DNA from 3 places in the Nocardioides sp. JQ2195 genome. Region 3 is predicted to be linked to each of the others. Evidence: riboswitches for the same ligand, from Rfam matches in the RefSeq annotation. Region 3 holds a riboswitch; each other region holds the start of a gene.
The links. A riboswitch is a leader RNA that binds a small molecule or an ion and turns the genes downstream of it on or off. The one in region 3 is predicted to bind cobalamin.
Positions count from the first base shown of each region.

Region 1: it holds a riboswitch for cobalamin, as region 3 does, so the genes downstream of both, ncot_RS14875 ((2Fe-2S) ferredoxin domain-containing protein) here and ncot_RS10850 (SCO2322 family protein) in region 3, are expected to answer to the same signal.
Region 2: it holds a riboswitch for cobalamin, as region 3 does, so the genes downstream of both, ncot_RS14910 (VWA domain-containing protein) here and ncot_RS10850 (SCO2322 family protein) in region 3, are expected to answer to the same signal.

Region 1 covers NZ_CP050902.1:3,116,081-3,122,444, reverse strand. Annotated here, with positions in the region: gene ncot_RS14890 (precorrin-2 C(20)-methyltransferase) at 1-861, opposite strand, end outside; gene ncot_RS14885 (precorrin-8X methylmutase) at 858-1,520, opposite strand; cobalamin riboswitch at 1,577-1,702, opposite strand; gene ncot_RS14880 (nitrite reductase) at 1,678-2,586, opposite strand; cobalamin riboswitch at 2,669-2,871, shown strand; gene ncot_RS14875 ((2Fe-2S) ferredoxin domain-containing protein) at 2,892-3,590, shown strand; gene cobN (cobaltochelatase subunit CobN) at 3,587-6,364, shown strand, end outside.
Region 2 covers NZ_CP050902.1:3,123,409-3,129,772, forward strand. Annotated here, with positions in the region: gene cobM (precorrin-4 C(11)-methyltransferase) at 1-751, opposite strand, end outside; gene cbiE (precorrin-6y C5,15-methyltransferase (decarboxylating) subunit CbiE) at 748-1,953, opposite strand; gene ncot_RS14905 (ATP-binding cassette domain-containing protein) at 1,973-2,518, opposite strand; cobalamin riboswitch at 2,607-2,767, shown strand; gene ncot_RS14910 (VWA domain-containing protein) at 2,849-4,924, shown strand; gene cobO (cob(I)yrinic acid a,c-diamide adenosyltransferase) at 4,924-5,538, shown strand; gene ncot_RS14920 (cobyrinate a,c-diamide synthase) at 5,532-6,364, shown strand, end outside.
Region 3 covers NZ_CP050902.1:2,286,959-2,293,322, forward strand. Annotated here, with positions in the region: gene ncot_RS10825 (LLM class F420-dependent oxidoreductase) at 1-872, opposite strand, end outside; gene ncot_RS19690 (dihydrofolate reductase) at 1,009-1,911, opposite strand; gene ncot_RS10835 (thymidylate synthase) at 1,957-2,772, opposite strand; gene ncot_RS10840 (acyl-CoA thioester hydrolase/BAAT C-terminal domain-containing protein) at 2,807-3,571, shown strand; gene ncot_RS10845 (hypothetical protein) at 3,715-3,975, opposite strand; cobalamin riboswitch at 4,030-4,151, shown strand; gene ncot_RS10850 (SCO2322 family protein) at 4,238-4,972, shown strand; gene ncot_RS10855 (energy-coupling factor transporter transmembrane component T) at 4,975-6,099, shown strand; gene ncot_RS10860 (ABC transporter ATP-binding protein) at 6,096-6,364, shown strand, end outside.

The DNA.
Region 1 (6,364 bases), 830 kb from region 3:
CTCGCCCTCCTCAACCACCGCCTCGGCCGGATCGATCACCGTATCGGCCGGATCGACCACCGCCTCGGCCGGATCGACCACGGCCTCGGTCGGCTTGACCACCGGAGTGCTGCTCGTCGCTCGCCGGCCACCGGGGTCGTCGGCGAGCGAGTCGCCGGGCACCACGATCAGCGAGAAGTAGGGGACCGACGACGGATCCACCTCGGTCACCTTCATCCAGCGCTCGGCGGGCATCGAGGCGCGCTCGATGTACCACGCGTGCTCGAGCCGACCGGCCTGTGCGAGCGCCTCGACCACCCCGGGGAAACGGCGTCCCAGCTTCATGATGATCGCGCCGTCGGTGTCGGCCAGGCGCCGGGCCAGCTCGGGGACGGGCAACGTGCCGGGCAGCACGGTGAGCACGTCGGTCTGTCTCACGAGCGGAGTGGCCACGACGGCGGTGGCAGCCGCGAAGGCCGGCACACCGGGCACGACCTCGGTGGGGAAGAGCGGTGACAGCCGGTCGTGGAGATACATGAACGAGCCGTAGAACAACGGGTCACCCTCGGCCAGCACGACGACCTTCCGACCGGCCTCGAGGTGCATCGACAGTCGGGAGGCGCAGGACTCGTAGAACTCGGCCATCGCGCCGGCGTACCCACCCGGATGGGCGGTCGGCCCGGTGGTGACCGGATAGCGGAGCAGCTCCTCGGTGACGCCGCCGGGAATCAACGAGTCAGCGATGCGGCGCGCATTCGATTCCTTGCCCACACCGGCGTGGTAGGCGATCACGTCGGCCTCCGCGATGAGGCGCGCCGCCTTGCGGGTGATCAGCTCGGGGTCGCCGGGGCCCAGTCCGACGCCGTGGAGCGAGCCCGTCATTCCTGCTCCTGGGCGAGTGCGTTGAGGGCGGAAGCGGTCATCGCCGAACCGCCCCGACGTCCACGGACCGTGAGGAACGGGATGTCGATGCCGTGGTCGGCTGCGAAGGAGGCCAACGCCTCCTTCGACTCGGCGGCGCCGATGAAGCCCACGGGGCAGCCTATGACGGCGGCCGGTCGTGGTGCTCCGTCGAGCAGCATCTCGAGCAGGTGGAACAGGGCGGTGGGTGCGTTGCCGATGGCGACGACAGAGCCCTCCAGCCGATCGGCGAGCAGGGAGAGTGCGGCCGCCGAGCGCGTGGTGCCCAGCTCGTGGGCGAGGCCCGGGACGCGCTCGTCGCGCAGCAGGCAGAGCACGTCGTTGCCACGGGGCAGCCGGGCCCGGGTGACACCGGAGGCGACCATGTTCGCGTCGGTGATGATCGGTGCCCCCGCCTCCAACGCGGACCGGGCTGCGGTGACGAGCCCCGGGTGGACCACCAGGTCATCGGTCAGGTCGGTCTGGCCGGTGCCGTGCACCATGCGGACAGCGACCTTCTCGGCCTCGGCCGGCAGGTGGTCCAGGCGGGACTCCGCCCGGATCGTGGCGAACGAGTCGACATAGATGGCGGCGCCGTCGTCGACGTAGTCATAGCGGCGCGGGGGTCTGCAGACGGACAACTTCACTCCTCGGGGTTCTCGCCCCTGGTGGATTGCGCCGGGTGTCGACGCTGGGTGAATCGAGATGTCCTGGCAGCAGTGTCTGGCTGGGCCCGAGGGCCTCACAGTGGCGGAACCGCCCCGGAATCACACCGGGTTCCTTCCGACAGGACGCGCGTCAGACTACGCGGTCGACGACCACGACGCTGCGCCACGGGGTGACGACGAGATGGTCCGGTTCGTCGGCGAGCAGGTCGTCGAGCTGCTCCCGGGTGAGCACGCCGTCGGGCACCGTCACGTGCGCCACGCCCGGAGCCACGACGCCGTACGGCGGGGGCGCGTTGGGCACCTCGATGCGCGGATCACGAGGGTGGTCATCGGTGCGGGCGGGCAACTCGTCGACGTGCCACGCAGCCGTCGGGCCCTCGCCACGCACGGTGATGAATGCCCGGGCCAGCCCGACCAGTCGCCCGGCAGCCTCCTCGAGGGGCACGACCGGGCCCCAGGCTCGAGTGCCCATGCGCAGTTGGCACTCGCTGCTCGAGACCGCAACCAACCCGAGGTCGAGACTGCGGTCGAGCAGGTCTCCGCGTCCGTCGTCGAGCACGAAGAGGAACCGGCCCGGCAACGCGGCCAGGGACGGGTGTGCGCACAGGCCCTCGTCCAGCTCCCTGGCCACCGGCCGCAGGTCGGCGCGACCTCTTGCGCGCGATTCACTGTCACCTGGTGACTGCAGATCGCGCGCAAGCGGGCTGTCGAGGCCACTGAGCGGCGAGACCATGATGTTGCGCACCAGCTCGTGGCTCGGAAAGGGCAGCAGTCCGGTCGCTGCTATCTCTTCGACGAGCTCCGGCGCAAGGCAGTCGCCGTCGGCCGGGAGCCCCCTGAGCTGCAGGTTCGCCCGCTTGGTCAGATGCACGGTGCCATCGCCATGAGACTCGGCGACGCGCAGCAGCCCGACCAATGCGTCCGGCTCGACCCGGCCGCCGACCAGGCGCAGCCGCACGAGAGCACCGTCCTCGGCGGGCCACGGGCGCAGCACTCCCGGACACAGGTCGGCCCTGTGGCGCACGGCAGGTGACTTCACGGCCGCATCGTCGCACGCCTCGTCGTGGCGGAAGGTGTTGACCGGGTGGGACGCCGATTCGGCACGTGCTCACGAGGTGTTGATAGCGTGACGGTGCCGTGGTGTTCGGGAAGCCGGTTCAATGCCGGCGCGGCCCTCGCCACTGTATCCGTCGAGTCGACGGCCCTTGCGGCGTTCCTCCAGCGAGATCGGGAGAGCGTCGGACCACTGGGAGCAATCCCGGGAAGGTCGGCCAGAGACGCTGAGACGGGAGCCAGGAGACCGGCCACGGCGCGTCATGTTCCACGAGGGTTTGGAGACCGCCGATGACGGCGTTGGTCCTGGTAGGTATGTCCGTCCGTGAGGTCGAGGCGAGCGATCGGCTGCACACCGCCGCCCGGTCGCACGACGGCACCGTCGCGTTCCTGCAGCTGGGGGAACCGTCGCTGCACCGCGAGCTCACCCGACTGGCCGACGGTGGGGTCGAGCACCTCACTCTGGTCGGGGTCAGCCTCGGCACACTCGCGCCAGCGACGTCGTGGCTGCGCCGCATCGCATCCCACTGGTGGCGCGAGTGGCCACGTGATCGACCGGTGATCGAGGTGGCCACCGCGATGGTGCGCAACGACCTCGACCTCGACCCGGTGCTGGACGTGACGCGCCCGATCAAGGGCACCGAGGCCCCACTGAGCTCCGCAGCCTGGCAGGAGGTTCCCGGACATCGGCACCAGGTGCTCGTCTGTCGAGGCCCGCGCTGCACCGCGCTCGGCTCGGACAGGAGCGCGGAGGCATTCGCCCTCGAGCTGATGCGCCTCGAGCAGGACGACGACGACGTCCTGATCACCCAGACCGGTTGCCAGTTCCCCTGCAACCACGCGCCCGTCGTGTCGGTCCAGCCCGACGACGTCTGGTACGGCGGCGTGGATCCGGAAGCGGCCCGCCTCATCTCGCACGAGCACCTCGTGCACCACCGGCCCGTCGAAGCCAACCGTCTGTCCCGACGTACCCAGGAGAAGTCCTCATGACGCGCATCGCCCTGCTCTCCACCTCCGACACCGACCTGCTCAGTGCCCGCACCTCCGGCGCCGACTTCGCGTTGGGCAATCCTGCGCGCCTCGATGTCGACGAGGATCTCCCGAGCCTGCTCAGCGGCTCGGACCTGGTCGTCGTACGCATCCTGGGCAGCGCGCGTTCCTGGCAGGAGGGGCTTCAGGCGGTCGGCGCTGCCGGTGTGCCGGTGGTGGTGCTCGGCGGCGAGCAGACCCCGGACGCCGAGCTGATGGGCCACTCCACCGTGCCCGTCGGCACGGCCGCCGAGGCGCACGCCTACCTGGCCCAGGGTGGACCGGCCAACCTGACCAACCTGCACGCGTTCCTCTCGGACACGGTGCTGCTGACCGGGGAGGGCTTCGAGGCGCCGATGGTGCTGCCGGAGTGGGGCTGGGCGGAGCGGGCTGGTCTCGATACACCGCCTCGTGCCTCGGCGGCACTCGACCAACGGGGAGGGGGGACCTCGGCGGCACTCGACCAACGAGGAGGGGGGTCCTCGGCGGCACTCGACCAACGAGGAGGGGGGTCCTCGGCGGCATTCGACCAACGAGTTCGCGCGCGGGTCGGGGTGCTCTACTACCGGGCCCACGAGGCCAGCGGCAACAACGCCTTCGCCCACGCACTGGCCGACGCGATCGACGCCACCGGCGAGGCGGTCGGGCTGCCGATCTTCTCCAGCTCGCTGCGTGCCGCTCCCGATGAGCTGTACGACGCACTCGGCTCACTCGACGCGATCGTCGTCACGGTCCTGGCCGCCGGCGGCACCAAGCCCGGCACCGCGAGTGCCGGCGAGGACGACGAGGCATGGGACGTCGAGCGGATGAAGGCACTCGACATCCCTGTCCTGCAAGGGCTCTGCCTCACCTCGAGCCGCGAGGAGTGGGAGGCGAGCGACGACGGTGTCACCCCGCTCGACTCCGCCAACCAGATCGCGATCCCGGAGTTCGACGGACGGATCATCACCGCGCCGTTCTCCTTCAAGGAGATCGACGAGGATGGGCTCCCGCACTACGTGGCCGACGACGAGCGGTGCGCACGGGTGGCCGGGATCGCGGTCAACCATGCGCGCCTTCGCCACATCGCACCGAAGGACCGACGACTGGCGCTGATGCTGTCGGCGTACCCCACCAAGCACAGCCGCATCGGCAACGCCGTCGGGCTCGACACCCCGGTCTCCGCGATCCGACTGCTGCGGCGGCTGCGTGAGGCGGGCTACGACCTCGGGAAGAGAAACACGGTCACAGCGATCCTCGACCGTGGTCTCGAGACGGTCGCCGGGGCTCCCTCCTCGACCAACGAGGAGACGTCCGACACCGAGGCCGGCAACGCTCTGATCCATGCCTTGATCGCCGCAGGCGGGCAGGACGAGGAGTGGCTCACGTCCGCCCAGCTCAACGACTCCCACGTGAGAATCTCCGAGCAGGACTACGAGAAGTGGACTGCTGACCTGCCCGATGACCTCAAGGAGGAGATCGTCGAGGCCTGGGGCGCGGCCCCCGGCACGCTGTTCGTGAACCGGGCCGGCGAGATCGTGCTGGCCACGCTTCGCGCCGGCAACGTCGTCCTCATGATCCAGCCGCCGCGCGGGTTCGGGGAGAACCCGGTGGCGATCTACCACGACCCGGAGCTGGCCCCCAGCCACCACTACCTGGCGGCGTACCGCTGGGTCGAGAAGGGCTTCGGCGCCCACGCGATCGTCCACCTCGGCAAGCACGGGTCGATGGAGTGGCTGCCCGGAAAGAACGCCGCACTGTCGGCGGCCTGCGCCACCGACGCCGTGATCGGCAACCTTCCCCTGATCTACCCGTTCCTGATCAACGACCCGGGAGAGGGCGCGCAGGCCAAGCGTCGTGCCCATGCCACGATCGTCGACCACCTGATCCCTCCGATGGCGCGTGCCGATTCCTACGGCGACATCGCCAAGCTCGAGCAGCTGCTCGACGAGTACGCCAACATCGCGGCGATGGACCCGCCCAAGCTGCCGATGATCCGGGCCCAGATCTGGACGCTGATGCAGACCGCGCAGATGCACCAGGACCTGGGTCTGGAGTCGCAGCCGGGGGACGAAGAGTTCGACGACTTCATCATGCACGTCGACGGCTGGCTGTGTGAGATCAAGGACGCCCAGATCCGCGACGGACTGCACGTGCTCGGCCAGGCACCCGACGGTGAGGCCCGGGTGAACCTGGTCCTCGCGATCCTGCGGGCCACCCAGGTCTGGGGAGGGGAGCAGGCATCCCTTCCCGGGCTGCGCAACGCGCTCGGCCTCAAGGAGGACGCGCCCGCCACGGAGGTCGACGCGATCGAGGCGCGCGCCAAGGCACTCGTGCACGGCATGGAAGCTGCCGACTGGGAGGTCGCCGCGGTGGAGCAGGTGCTCAGCGAGCACGAGCCCGACGCCACCGACGAGCTGGCCGCGATCCTCCGGTTCGCGGCCACCCAGGTGGTGCCGCGACTGGCAAGCACGACCGACGAGCTCGACGCCGTGCTGCATGCCCTCGACGGCGGCTTCATCCCCGCCGGGCCGAGCGGTTCGCCGTTGCGAGGCCTGGTCAACGTGCTCCCGACGGGACGCAACTTCTACACCGTCGACCCACGTGCGGTCCCGTCACGGCTGGCCTGGGAGACCGGCGTCTCCATGGCTGACTCGCTGGCGCAGCGCCACCTCACCGAGACGGGGGAGTACCCGAAGTCGGTCGGGCTCTCGATCTGGGGCACCAGTGCGATGCGCACCTCCGGTGACGACATC
Region 2 (6,364 bases), 840 kb from region 3:
AGCGGTCCCGAGCCGGGTCGTAGAGGTAGGACTCCGCCAGCTCCTGCGACACGAGCGACGGGTCGATCGCGGGACCGACCATGATCAGCGCTGCCTGGCGAAGGTCCGCCGCCTCGACCTGGTCGGCGATGTCGCCCAGCGTGCCGCGCAGCACCAGCTCCTGCGGTTGGCTGACCCGCGAGATCACCGCGACCGGGCAGGTCGGTCCGTAGTGGAGCGCGAGCTCCTCGACCAGCTCCCGGGTGCGCGTGATCGCCAGGTGCAGCACGAGCGTGGCTCCGGTGGCGGCGAAGCTCGCCAGCTTCTCCCCCGATGGCATCGCGGTGGACCGGGCCTGTGCGCGGGTCAGCACCACCGACTGCGCCAGCTTCGGCACGGTCAGCTCGCGTCCCAACCTGGCCGCCGCGGCGGCGTACGCCGGGATGCCGGGTGTGACGTCCCACGGCACCCCTGCCGCATCGAGACGTCGGGTCTGCTCGGCCAGCGCGGAGTAGACCGACGGGTCCCCCGAGGTGAGGCGGACGACGTCCTGGCCGCCGCGGTGGGCATCGGCCATGATCGCGATCATCTGGTCGAGGTCGAGGTCCTGGGTGTCCACCCGAACGGCGTCGGGCCGGCAGTGCGACAGCACCTCGTCGTCGAGGTAGGTGCCCGGATAGAGCACCACGTCTGCCTGGGACAGCAGCGTGGCGGCACGCAACGTGATCAGGTCGGCCGCTCCGGGCCCGGCACCGACGAAGTGAACGGTCATGACGACTCCTTGGTGTGCGCCCACTGGGTGACGGTGCGGGCCGGTGTCCAGCCGGTGAAGGTGCCGATCGGGGCGGCCGTCTCGACCTGGTGACGGGTGAGCTCACCACCGTGCTCCCGGTGCGCTGCGGCAAGGACGGCCTCGGTCTCGACGGTGACCCCGTGCACCACGAGCCGACCGCCAGGTCCCAGTGCAGCAAGGCAATTCTCCACCATCGACGGCGCTGTGGCACCACCTCCGACGAAGATCGCGTCGGGCCTCGCCAGAGCGTCAAGTGCCTCCGGAGCACGGCCTTCGACGACCTCCAACGCGGGTACGCCGAGTGCTTGCGCGTTGCGCGTGATCCGAGCGGCACGCTCCGGGTTGCTCTCGACGGCGATGGTGCGACAGGTCGGATGTGCCCGCATCCACTCGATGCCCACCGAGCCGGCACCGGCGCCGACGTCCCACAGCAACGCCGCGGGGGTCGGAGCGAGCCGGGCCAGTGCCGAGGCACGCAGGTCGCGCTTGGTGAGCTGACCGTCGTGCTCGAAGGCGTCGTCCGGAAGACCGGCCGCCCAGCCGCCGATCACCGGCCCGACCAGGGCGAGAGCGATCACGTTGAGCTGGGGCGCTGCCAGGTCCCACGCGGCGGCCGTCGACACCATGCGCGTCTCGTCGCGGGAGCCGAGGTCCCCAAGGACCGTCATCGTCGACGCGCCGTAGCCCACGCGGTCGAGCAGGGCGGCGACCGCTGCCGGCGTACGGGCATCGGAGGAGAGCACGACGAGGCGGTGCCCGGGGGCGAGTGCGCGGAGCACCGCGTGCACGTCGCGTCCGACCAGGCTGACCACCTCGACCATCTCGGCGTCCCACCCCATCCGGGCGCGGGCCAGCGCGACCGACGAGACCGCTGGTTCGACGGCCACGGCGCCGCGGCCGAGCAGCTCGACCAGCGTGCCCCCGATGCCGGAGACGAACGGGTCGCCCGAGGCCAGGGCGACCACGCGCTTGCCGTCGTGCTTCCACAGCAGTGCCGGCAGACCGTCGCGCAACGGTGACGGCCACGACTCGCGGACCTGGCCGGGTGCGTCCGGCAGCATGGCCAGGTGGCGGTCCCCACCGAGGACCACCTCGGCGCGCAGGACGCGTTCCCGCTGGGCGGCGGGGAGGCCCGGCCAGCCGTCGGCGCCGATCCCGATGACGGTGACGGCAGATGACATGAGGCCAGACACTAGTGGGTCAGTGGGTCATCGCGAACCAGCGTCCGCGGCGACGACCCACCTCGATCGGATGGTCGAAGGTCTCCGTGACGAGGTCGGAGGTCAGCGCACGCCCCCGCTCCCCCTGCGACATCGTGTGCCCGTGCGGTTCGTCCGTGTCGGTGCCCAGCGTCTTGATCAACAGGCGAGCACGGTCACGGGTCTCGGGCGACGGTTGCCACCGCGGCACCATCTCGTTGGTGCCCGTCTCCCCGGTGAGCACGACCTCCTCCACCGAGAGGTTCGACCCGATCTGGTGGCGCGGGTTCACGTGGCCGATCGAGCGGCGCAACTCCCGCAGGTCGACCCGCCCGAGCTTGTGCCCGAGCACGTGCACCTCCCCGCGGGTCGGGAACGACAGCGCACCGAAGAGGTTGAGCAGGGTGGTCTTTCCCGCGCCGTTCGGGCCGATCAGCGCCCAGTGCTCGCCGCGGCGCACGGTCAGCGAGATGTCCTCGAGCAACGTGCGCCCGCCCCGGACGAAGGCGACGTCGCGAAGCTCCAGGGCGTTGTCAGCTGCACTCACCACGAGAATCCGACGCGGTCCTCCGGACGTCCTGTCTCACTGCTCGACTGGTGGCCTCGTGGACGACCCCGGCGCCCGACCGGCTACGGTGACGCCGAAGGCACGAGGTGTCCCGAAGCCGCCGTCCCCGGACGGCTGCGGAGGGGAGAATCTGGGAAGCCGGTGAGAATCCGGCACAGGGCCCGCTGCGGTGACTCAGGCAACACGACCTGGGAAGTCCGAAGACCGGCCTCGCGCCGCCACCAGTCAGTTGGCGAATGAGAGCGGGAGCCCCCAATGCCACCTTCTTCACACCTATTTCCCTTCAGTGCCGTCGTCGGATCCGATGACATGGCCCTGGCCCTGGTCCTCACCACGATCTCTCCGTCGGTTGGCGGCGTGCTCGTGCGTGGCGAGAAGGGCACCGCGAAGTCCACCATGGTGCGCGCGCTCGCGTCCGTGCTGCCGCCGATCGAGGTGATCGCCGGCGACCGGTTCTCCAGCGACCCTCGCGAGGCGAGTCCCGCCTCCCCGGACGGCCCGTTCCCGGCTGATGCCGACACCGAGACCAGGCCGGTGCGCCTGGTCGAGCTGCCGGTCGGTGCCACCGAGGACCGGGTGCTCGGATCGCTCCACCTCGAGAAGGCCCTCTCGTCCGGCGTCGCCGAGTACGAGCCCGGGCTGCTGGCCCGGGCCCACCGCGGCATCCTCTACGTCGACGAGGTCAACCTGCTGCACGACCACCTCGTCGACCTCCTCCTCGATGCCGCCGCGATGGGTCGCTCCACCGTCGAGCGCGACGGGGTCTCGGTCGAGCACGCCGCCCGCTTCGTGCTGGTCGGCACGATGAACCCCGAGGAGGGCGAGCTGCGGCCGCAGCTGCTGGACCGCTTCGGGCTCACCGTCGAGGTGGCCGCTCCGCGTGACCCGGCGCTGCGGGTCGACGTGGTCCGCCGGCGGATCGCCTTCGAGACCGATCCCGCCGGGTTCGCTGCGTCGTACGCCGAGGACGAGCGCGCGCTGACCGACCGGATCCTGGCCGCCCAGAAGCTCGTCGACCAGGTCGTGCTCGGCGACGCGGCACTCCTCACGATCGCCGAGGTCTGCGCCGCCTTCGACGTCGACGGAATGCGCGCCGACATCGTCACCGCGCGGGCCGCGGTCGCGCACGCTGCGTGGCACGGGCGTACGACGGTCAGTCGCGAGGACATCCGCGCTGCGGCCCGCCTGTCGCTCCCCCACCGACGCCGGCGCAACCCGTTCGACGCGCCCGGCATCGACGAGGACCTGCTCGACCAGCTCCTCGGTGACGATGACCTCCCTCCCGAGCCGCCGGCGGGTGGGCCCGGTGGTGGGCCCGGTGGTGGGCCCGGTGGTGGGCCGGATGGTGGCGGCTCCCCCGACACCTCCCCCGACACCTCCCCCTCCGACTCTCCCGACGCAACGTCATCCGATTCGGCGCCTCCGACGACCGCAACGGATGACGTCCCGAGCGTCGACTCCGCAACCTCATCCGCAACGTCATTCGAATCGGGCCCCGGGACGACCAGTTCGTATGACGCCAGCGAGGCGGGGGTCGGCAGCACGCAGGTGGCCCGGGCGAGCCAGCCCTACCGACCGAAGCTGTTCACCGTGTCCGGCACCGGGGCGGGTGAGAACGGGCGCCGCAGCCGGGCGATCACCGACTCCGGGCGTCGCATCGGTGCACGTCGACCCGCAGGTGGAGTGGGCGGATCGATCCACCTCACCGAGACCATCCGCGCCGCGGCTCCCCACCAGTTCGGACGCGGTCGGACCGCTGGCCCGATGCGGTTCCGTGGTGACGACCTCCGGGTCGCCACCAAGGAGGGCCACGAGTCGAACCTGATCCTCTTCTGCGTCGATGCCTCCGGCTCGATGGCCGCGAAGAGGCGGATGGAGCAGGTGAAGACCGCGATCCTCTCGTTGCTGCTCGACGCCTACCAGCGTCGCGACAAGGTCGGCCTGGTCACCTTCCGGGGCGGTGAGGCCAGCCTCGTGCTGCCGCCGACCCACTCGGTCGACATCGCGGCCAGCCGACTCGAGGAGCTTCCGTCCGGCGGTCGCACCCCGCTGGCGGAGGGACTGCTGAAGGCCGCCGAGGTGCTGCGGCTGGAGAGGATCCGCGACCCGCGACGACGTCCGTTGCTGGTGACAGTGACGGACGGGCGGGCGACGTACGGACCCGAGGCAGTACCCCGCTCGCGCCGGGTCGCGGCGTACGTCGCTGGCCAGGGCATCTCGTCGCTCGTGATCGACTGCGAGGTCGGCCGCTTCCGGATGGGATTGGCGGACACGTTGGCCGGTGAGCTGCGAGCCGAGTACGTCCCTCTCGGGGAGGTCAGCGCCAGCGCCCTGACCACCGTGGTGCGCGGATCCCTCGCGGGCCAGGACGAAGGAGCGGCCTGATGCCGAAGGGTGTTGCGCCGAACGTTCCCGACGACGGGCTGACCACCGCACAGCGTCGCAACCAACCGCTGCTGATGGTCAACACCGGCGACGGGAAGGGCAAGTCGACCGCCGCCTTCGGGCTGGCGATCCGTTCGTGGAACCAGGGGTGGAACATCGGTGTCTTCCAGTTCGTGAAGTCGGCCAAGTGGCGCATCGGCGAGCAGACCGTGCTCGAGCGCCTCGGCCGGCTGCACGAGGAGACCGGCGAGGGCGGGCCGGTCGAGTGGCACAAGATGGGCTCCGGCTGGTCGTGGTCGCGCAAGGAGGGCACCGCCGAGGACCACGCCCGCGACGCTGCCGAGGGCTGGGCCGAGGTCAAGCGCCGGATCGCCGAGGAACGCCACGACCTCTACGTGCTCGACGAGTTCACCTACCCGATGGAGTGGGGCTGGGTCGACGTCGACGACGTGGTCTCGACGCTCCGCGACCGCCCGGGCCGACAGTACGTCGTGGTCACCGGACGCCGCGCGAACCCGAAGCTGGTCGAGGCTGCCGACCTGGTCACCGAGATGACCAAGGTCAAGCACCAGATGGACCGCGGCCAGAAGGGCCAGCGGGGCATCGAATGGTGAGCCTTCCGCGCCTGGTGATCGCGGCTCCCGCGTCCGGGCACGGCAAGACCACCATCGCCACCGGGTTGATGTCGGCGCTCTCGCGTCGCGGGTCGGCGGTCAGCGGGCACAAGGTGGGACCTGACTACATCGACCCCGGCTACCACGCGCTGGCCACCGGCCGGCCGGGACGCAACCTCGACCCGCACCTGGTCGGTGAGGACCTGCTGGTCCCCCTGCTGCTGCACGGTGCTGCCGGCGCTGACCTGGCGGTCGTCGAAGGCGTAATGGGCCTGTACGACGGACAGATCGGCGGCGACGGATTCGCCTCCACTGCCCACGTGGCCGCGGTGACCCGTTCCCCGATCGTGCTCGTCGTCGACGTCTCGCACGCGTCACGTTCCGTCGGAGCCGTCGTCCACGGCATGGCATCGTTCGACCCCTCGGTCGAGATCGCCGGGGTGATCCTGAACAAGGCCGGATCGGTGCGGCACGCTGACGAGGTACGCCGGTCGATCCACCTGCCGGTGCTCGGCGTACTGCACCGTGACGACGGGATCGTGGCCCCCTCGCGCCACCTCGGGCTCGTGCCCGCTGACGAGCGCGACGAAGCCGCGGCGACGCTGGACCGGTTGACCGAGCGGATCACCGAGCGGATCGACCTGGACGCCGTCCTCGAGCTCGCCTCACGTGCCCCGGACCTGGCGGCCGAGCCGTGGGACCCGGTGACGGTGATGCAGGGCGTGCTCCCGGACCCCGGCCTGGACGAACGCTCGCTGGTGTCCGTTGCTCGACCACCGGACGCCAGCGTGGTCGTGACTGACCACTCCTCCGCCGCTGCTCGACC
Region 3 (6,364 bases):
GCCAGGTCGAGCACCTGCAGGTAGATCCGCTGGCTGCCCAGGGCCTCGAACCGCTTGACCTTGGCGACCACCTCGTCGGGGGTGCCGGCCAAGCCGTTCTCCCGCAGCTCGTCGACCTCACGACCGATCGCCTCGGCACGCCGGCGGATCTCGGCCTCGTCGCGCCCGACGCACAGCACCAACGCGTTGGACCAGGCCAACTCCTCCGGGTCTCGGTCGATCTCCTCGCAGGCTGCACGCACCCGGTCGAACTGGGTCTTCGTGGTCTGCTCGTCGACGAACGGCAGGTTGAACTCGTCCGCGTACCGCGCCGCGAGCGCCGGCGTACGTCGTCTGCCGAGGCCGCCGATCAGGATCGGCGGCTTGGCCTGGGTCGGCTTGGGCAGGGCCGGGGAGTCGGTGATCGGCCAGGTGGCGCCGCCGTGGCTGAACCGTTCCCCCACCTCGGTGCCCCACAGGCCGGTGATGATCGCGAGCTGCTCCTCGAAGCGGTCGAAGCGTTCCTTGGTGGACGGGAAGGGGATGCCGTAGGCCGTGTGCTCCTGCTCGAACCAGCCGGCGCCGATGCCCAGCTCGACCCGGCCGCCGCTCATCTGGTCGACCTGCGCGACCTGGATCGCCAGCACGCCGGGGTGACGGAAGGTCGCCGAGGTCATCATCGTGCCGAGCCGGATGCTCGTGGTGTCGCGGGCCAGTCCGGCCAGAGTCGTCCAGGCGTCCGTCGACCCGGGCAGCCCCTCGGTGCCCATGCCGAGGTAGTGGTCGGAGCGGAAGAAGGCCCCGAAGCCGAGTTCCTCGGCGGCCAGGGCGACCTTCAGGAGGTCGTCGTAGGTCGCGCCCTGTTGGGGTTCGGTGAAGACACGGAGTTCCATGACGCCCAGCCTGCCACGCCCGTGCACACGCCCGGGTGTCCTGCTGGGTGCGCGACAGCGGAGGATTTCACGCGCATGCTGCGTGGGATCCTCCACTGTCGCGAGCGTGTGACCCCGGAGCACGCCTCCGTCGACCTCAGTCCGGGAAGCGCTTCCTCAGGATGGGCAGCACGTGGTGCTCCAGCAGCGGTGCGAGGTCGGCGTGGGCCTCGTCGAGTCCCATCCAGCGCATCTCGTCGATCTCGCCGTCGATGCTCGGCTCGCCCTCGGGGCTGGCGAGGAATGCCTCGGAGCGCAGCAGGTGTCCGGGCTCGTTGGCGGCCAGCGAGACGAAGCTGCCGAGCGGCTCGAGGTCGGTCGGGCTCAGGCCCACCTCTTCCTCGGCCTCACGCCGGGCCGCATCGGCGGGCGCCTCACCCGGCTCGAACTTCCCGCCGACCAGCATGAACCTGCCGGTGCCGCGCTTGCGGACGGTGAGCACCTGTCGATCGCGGACGAACGCGACTGCGGCCACCACGATCGTCGGCGGCGCAGCCGTGCGCTCCCACCAGACCCAGTCGAGCCCGGGGCCCGCGGCGCGACCGGTCTCGCGCCACTCGTCCGGGCTGAACTCGGGATACCGGGCGTCACCCTGCGGCTCGAGGTCGATCTCGGTGAGGACCTGGTGGGTGGCGAACGGCATCGCCTGCTCATAGACCTGCGTGCCGCCCGCGATGACGGTGTCTCCCGGCTGGGTCGCGGCGAGGTCGAGCGCCTCGTTAATGCTGTGCGCGACCAGCACCTTGTCGGCGTACTCCCCCGCGCTCCAGTCGCGCTGGCGGGTGACCACGATCGTCGTACGCCCGGGCAGCGGGCGCCCGATCGAGTCGTAGGTCGCCCGGCCCATCACCAGGGTGTGGCCGAGGGTGACCTTCTTGAAGTGCGCGAAGTCCTCGGAGATGTGCCACGGGATCTCACCACCGTCGCCGATCACCCGGTTCCGGGCGTACGCCGCCACCATGACGACCCGCGGGGCGTCAGGAATCGTCGGTTCGGGCATCAAGAATCCACCGTTCGGGCATCAAGAATCCACCGTTCGCGCATCTCAGACGGCGATCGGGGCCTTGATCCCGGGGTGGGGGTGGTAGCCCTCGAGGGTGATGTGGTCGAGGTCGAAGCCGTCGATCTCGGTGACCGACGGGTCGAGCGTCAACGTCGGCAGCGGACGCGGCTCGCGGGTCAGCTGGAGCCTCGCCTGCTCGAGGTGGTTGGAGTAGAGGTGCGCATCGCCGAAGGTGTGCACGAAGTCACCGACCTCGAGCCCGGTGACCTGGGCGACCATGTGGGTGAGCAGCGCGTAGGAGGCGATGTTGAACGGCACTCCGAGGAACACGTCGGCGCTGCGTTGGTAGAGCTGGCAGGACAAGCGGCCCCGAACGCTGTCTCCTTGGGGCGGCGCGACGTAGAACTGGAACATCGTGTGGCACGGCGCCAGCGCCATCTGCGGGATGTCGGCGACGTTCCACGCGGAGACGATGTGGCGCCGCGAGTCGGGGTCGCGGCGGATCTGCTCGATGACCTGCTTGACCTGGTCGACGTGGCTGCCGTCCGGAGCCGGCCAGGAGCGCCACTGGTAGCCGTAGACCGGTCCGAGGTCGCCGTTCTCGTCGGCCCACTCGTCCCAGATCGAGACGCCGCGGTCCTGGAGCCACTTCACGTTGGTGTCACCGCGCAGGAACCACAGCAGCTCGGCGAACACCGAGCGGGTGTGCACCTTCTTGGTGGTGACGAGCGGGAAACCGGCCGACAGGTCGAACCGCATCTGGTGGCCGAACACGCTGCGGGTGCCGGTGCCGGTGCGGTCCCCCTTGTCGGCGCCGTCGTCGAGGACACGCTGGAGGAGGTCGAGGTAGGGCTGCACGACAGCAGCCTACGACGCGTGGTTCCATGAAGGTGTGACCCACTCCGAGCTTGGTCTGATGGTCCTCTCCGGTTCGTCCGGTCGTCTCGAGACACAGCGCTGCGAGATGTTGCGCACGCACGGCATCGACGCCGTCCCGGTGCAGTGGTTCGGCGGCACCGGGCAGCCGAGGACCCCGCGGCGGGTTCCGCTGGAGTCGCTGCTGCCCCACCTCGAGCAGCTCGACCGGCGATGCCGTCGCGTGGGCATCCTCGGTGTCTCCTTCGGGGCGGAAGCAGCCCTGCTGCTGGCGGCGCGTGACGTCCGGGTCTCCGCGGTGATCGCCCTGTCGCCGACCTCGGTGGTGTGGGAATGCCCGGACCTCGAGGACGGCCGTCCGGTGCACGACGCGAAGTGGACCTGGCGCGGTGAGCCGATCGCCGGCGTTCCGTACGTCGACCAGACCGGGCACGCGCTGGCGGACGCGCGCGAGGTGCACGAGAAGAGCGTGGCCGCCCTCAACGGCAACCGGGTCGACTACGACATCCCGGTGGAACGCATCGACGCCTCCGTCATCGTGAGCGCCGGCGGCGACGACCGGGTGTGGCAGTCCGCGGCGTTCTGCGAGGACATCGTCGCCCGTCGCACCCACCACGGACAGGACACCACCCACCTCGTCGAGGCCGGGGCCGGGCACCGCGTGCTGCTCCCCGGGGAGCAGGCGCCTCCCCCGCGCACGGACCTTCCCGCGGGCGGCGACCCTGAGGCCGACCGGGCGCTCGGTGAGAAGGTGCTGGCCGCGATCCTGGAGCTGGGCTGAGCCGTCCGCTCCGCCTGCTGCGCTCCACGTCGCCTTCGTCTGCGCCGACGAGCAGTCGATCGGCGTCATCACCGGCCGATCAGATCGAAGGGCCCTGGCAACTCATGGTGCAGGCTCAGGCGTGCAGGCTCAAGCGTGCAGGCTCAGGCGTGCAGGCTCATCGGACCGTAGACCTCGCGGTCGGCCTCGAAGAGCGTCACCGCGTCGACACCCTGCTCGGCCAGGTCGGCGTAGAACTCGCCCACCCACGACTCGGCGTCCGCCTGGCTGACGAACGTCTCGTCGGCCAGGTCGCCGGTGATCTCCACCACGGCACCCGAGGCGTCCTCGAGGCGCCAGGTCCACGGACGCGGCGGTTCCGGGCTGGGTTTGAAGGTGGTCGGCTCTGGGGGGACGTTGGCCATGGCGTGAGACTAGCGCGCCCGCCTTTGACGAACGGGAGGCACGGTGGCACATTTCGGACTGGTACGTCGTCTCGTGGCGTCGTGCTGCACGTCCCGCTCTGGGGAAGCCGGTGAGATTCCGGCGCTGACCCGCAGCCGTCAAGCCGGAACACCGGACGGGATGTTGGCTCCAAACCGCCGAGGTCTGCGGAACGGGAGCCGGGCGCTCCTCCGGTCCGGTTCACGACCCCGCGTGCCGAACCCAAGAGAAGGTCACCACCCAATGCGTTCGCTGCGCACCACCATCGCCACCGCCCTGTCCCTGGCCCTGGCCGGACTGGTCATCGCCCTGACCCCGTCCACCGCCCACGCCGACGACGTCTACCGCTACTGGGCCTACTTCAGCGTGAGCAACGACAAGTTCGTCGCCCAGGCGGTCGGTCCGTCGTCGTCGAAGCCGAAGGACGGCACCGTCGAGGGCTACCGCTATGCGGCCCCCGCCGACTTCAACAACCCCAACGTCCCCCGTGCCGACCTCAGCAAGGTCACCTTCGAGTCGGTGTGCGGCGACAAGGAGGCCGAGTCCGACCAGAAGCGGGTGGCCGTCCTCATTGACTACGGCGTGGAGGCCGACGCCGCGAAGGGCGCCGAGATCCCCGAACCCGAGGCGTTGTGTGCCGTGGTCCCGACGAAGGCCACCGGGCTGCAGACGTTGCAGGCCGTCGCGCCCGACCTGCGCACGGAGAAGTCCTCCTACGGCCCGAGCCTGTGCGGCATCAGCGGCTACCCCGCCACCGGTTGCTCCAGCGACACCGCCGAGAAGGGCACCCCTGCCGAGGAGGGAACCGTCGAGTTCCAGACCGCCGCGGCGGGTGACGCCTCCGGCTCCGACGTCTCCGGGGCCGACTCCGAGTCCGACGACGACAACCTTCCCGTCCTCCTGGGCGTCGGCGGCGTCATCGTGGTGCTCCTCGCCGGCGGTCTCGTCCTGGCCCGCCGCAACCGCTCAGCAGCCTGATCATGCGCCCACACCACCTGATCACCCACCCGCGTGCACTGCACCCGGGTGCCTGGTGGCTGTGGGCGATCGGCCTGGCCGCCGCGGCGAGCCGCACGATGAACCCCGTCCCGCTGCTGTTGATCATCGCGGTGAGCTGGTTCGTCGTGTCGGCTCGTCGTGGCGACACCCCGTGGGCGTCGTCGTACGCCCTGTTCTTCAAGCTGGCGCTCTTCGTGATCGCCGTCCACCTGGTCTTCCAGACCCTGCTCTCGGGCAACGCCCAGGGCCTGACCGTCCTGTTCACGCTGCCGCAGCTTCCCCTGCCCGAGTCGACCGGGCTGCAGATCGGCGGCGAGGTGACCCTCGAGGCCCTGTTGTCGGCGCTGTACGTCGCGCTGCAGCTGGCCGCGATCTTCTGCTGCATCGGGGCAGCGAACGCCCTGGGCAGCGCCCGCCAGCTCCTGCGCTACGTGCCGGCGGCGTTGTACGAGATCGGTGTCGCCTGCATCATCGCGCTCACCTTCGCGCCCCAGTTGGCCACCGACGCCCGTCGGGTCCGCGACGCGGCCAGGCTGCGCGGCGGCAACACCGGGCGGATCCGTCGCTTCGGTCGGCTGGCGATGCCGATGCTCGAGGGCGCCCTGGAGCGGTCGGTGGACCTGGCCGCCGCGATGGACTCGCGTGGCTACGGACGGACGACGGTCTCCGACCCGCGCTCGCGCCGGATCACCTCCGCCCTCGTGATCACCGGGATGCTCGGCGTCTGCCTCGGCGTCTACGGGATCCTCAGCGGCACAGCCTCCGACTGGATGGGCCTGCCGGCACTGCTTGTCGGCTGCGTCCTCGGCATCGCCGGGCTCGTGGTCGGCGGTCGTCGCACCGGGCGCACCCGCTACCGCCCGGACCCGGAGGCGGTCCCCGAGCTGCTCGTCGTCGCCAGTGGCCTCACCGCGGCCGTGCTGACGTTCTGGCAGATGCGGGTCGACCCGACGACCCTGGTGATGGGCTCCGTCGCGAAGGTCCCGCCCGTGCCGGTGCTGGCCTGCGTCGGCATCCTGGTCGGGGCGCTCCCGGCGTTCCTCGCCCCGCCGTTGCCCCGCCCGGCAGCCCAGGCGCAGCCCGACGAGCTCGAGGTGGCGGCATGATCCGCTTCGACCAGGTCTCCATCACCTACTCGGGCGCCGCCGCCCCCACGTTGAGCGACGTCGACCTGCACGTCCCCGAAGGCGAGATGGTGCTGGTGATGGGCCGCACGGGAAGCGGCAAGTCCACGCTCCTGCGTGCCGTCAACGGCCTCGTGCCGCACTTCTCCGGCGGCACCCTGCGCGGCCGGGTCACCGTCGACGGGCGCGACACCGCGACCCACCGGCCCCGCGACCTCGCCGACGTGGTCGGCTTCGTCGGACAGGA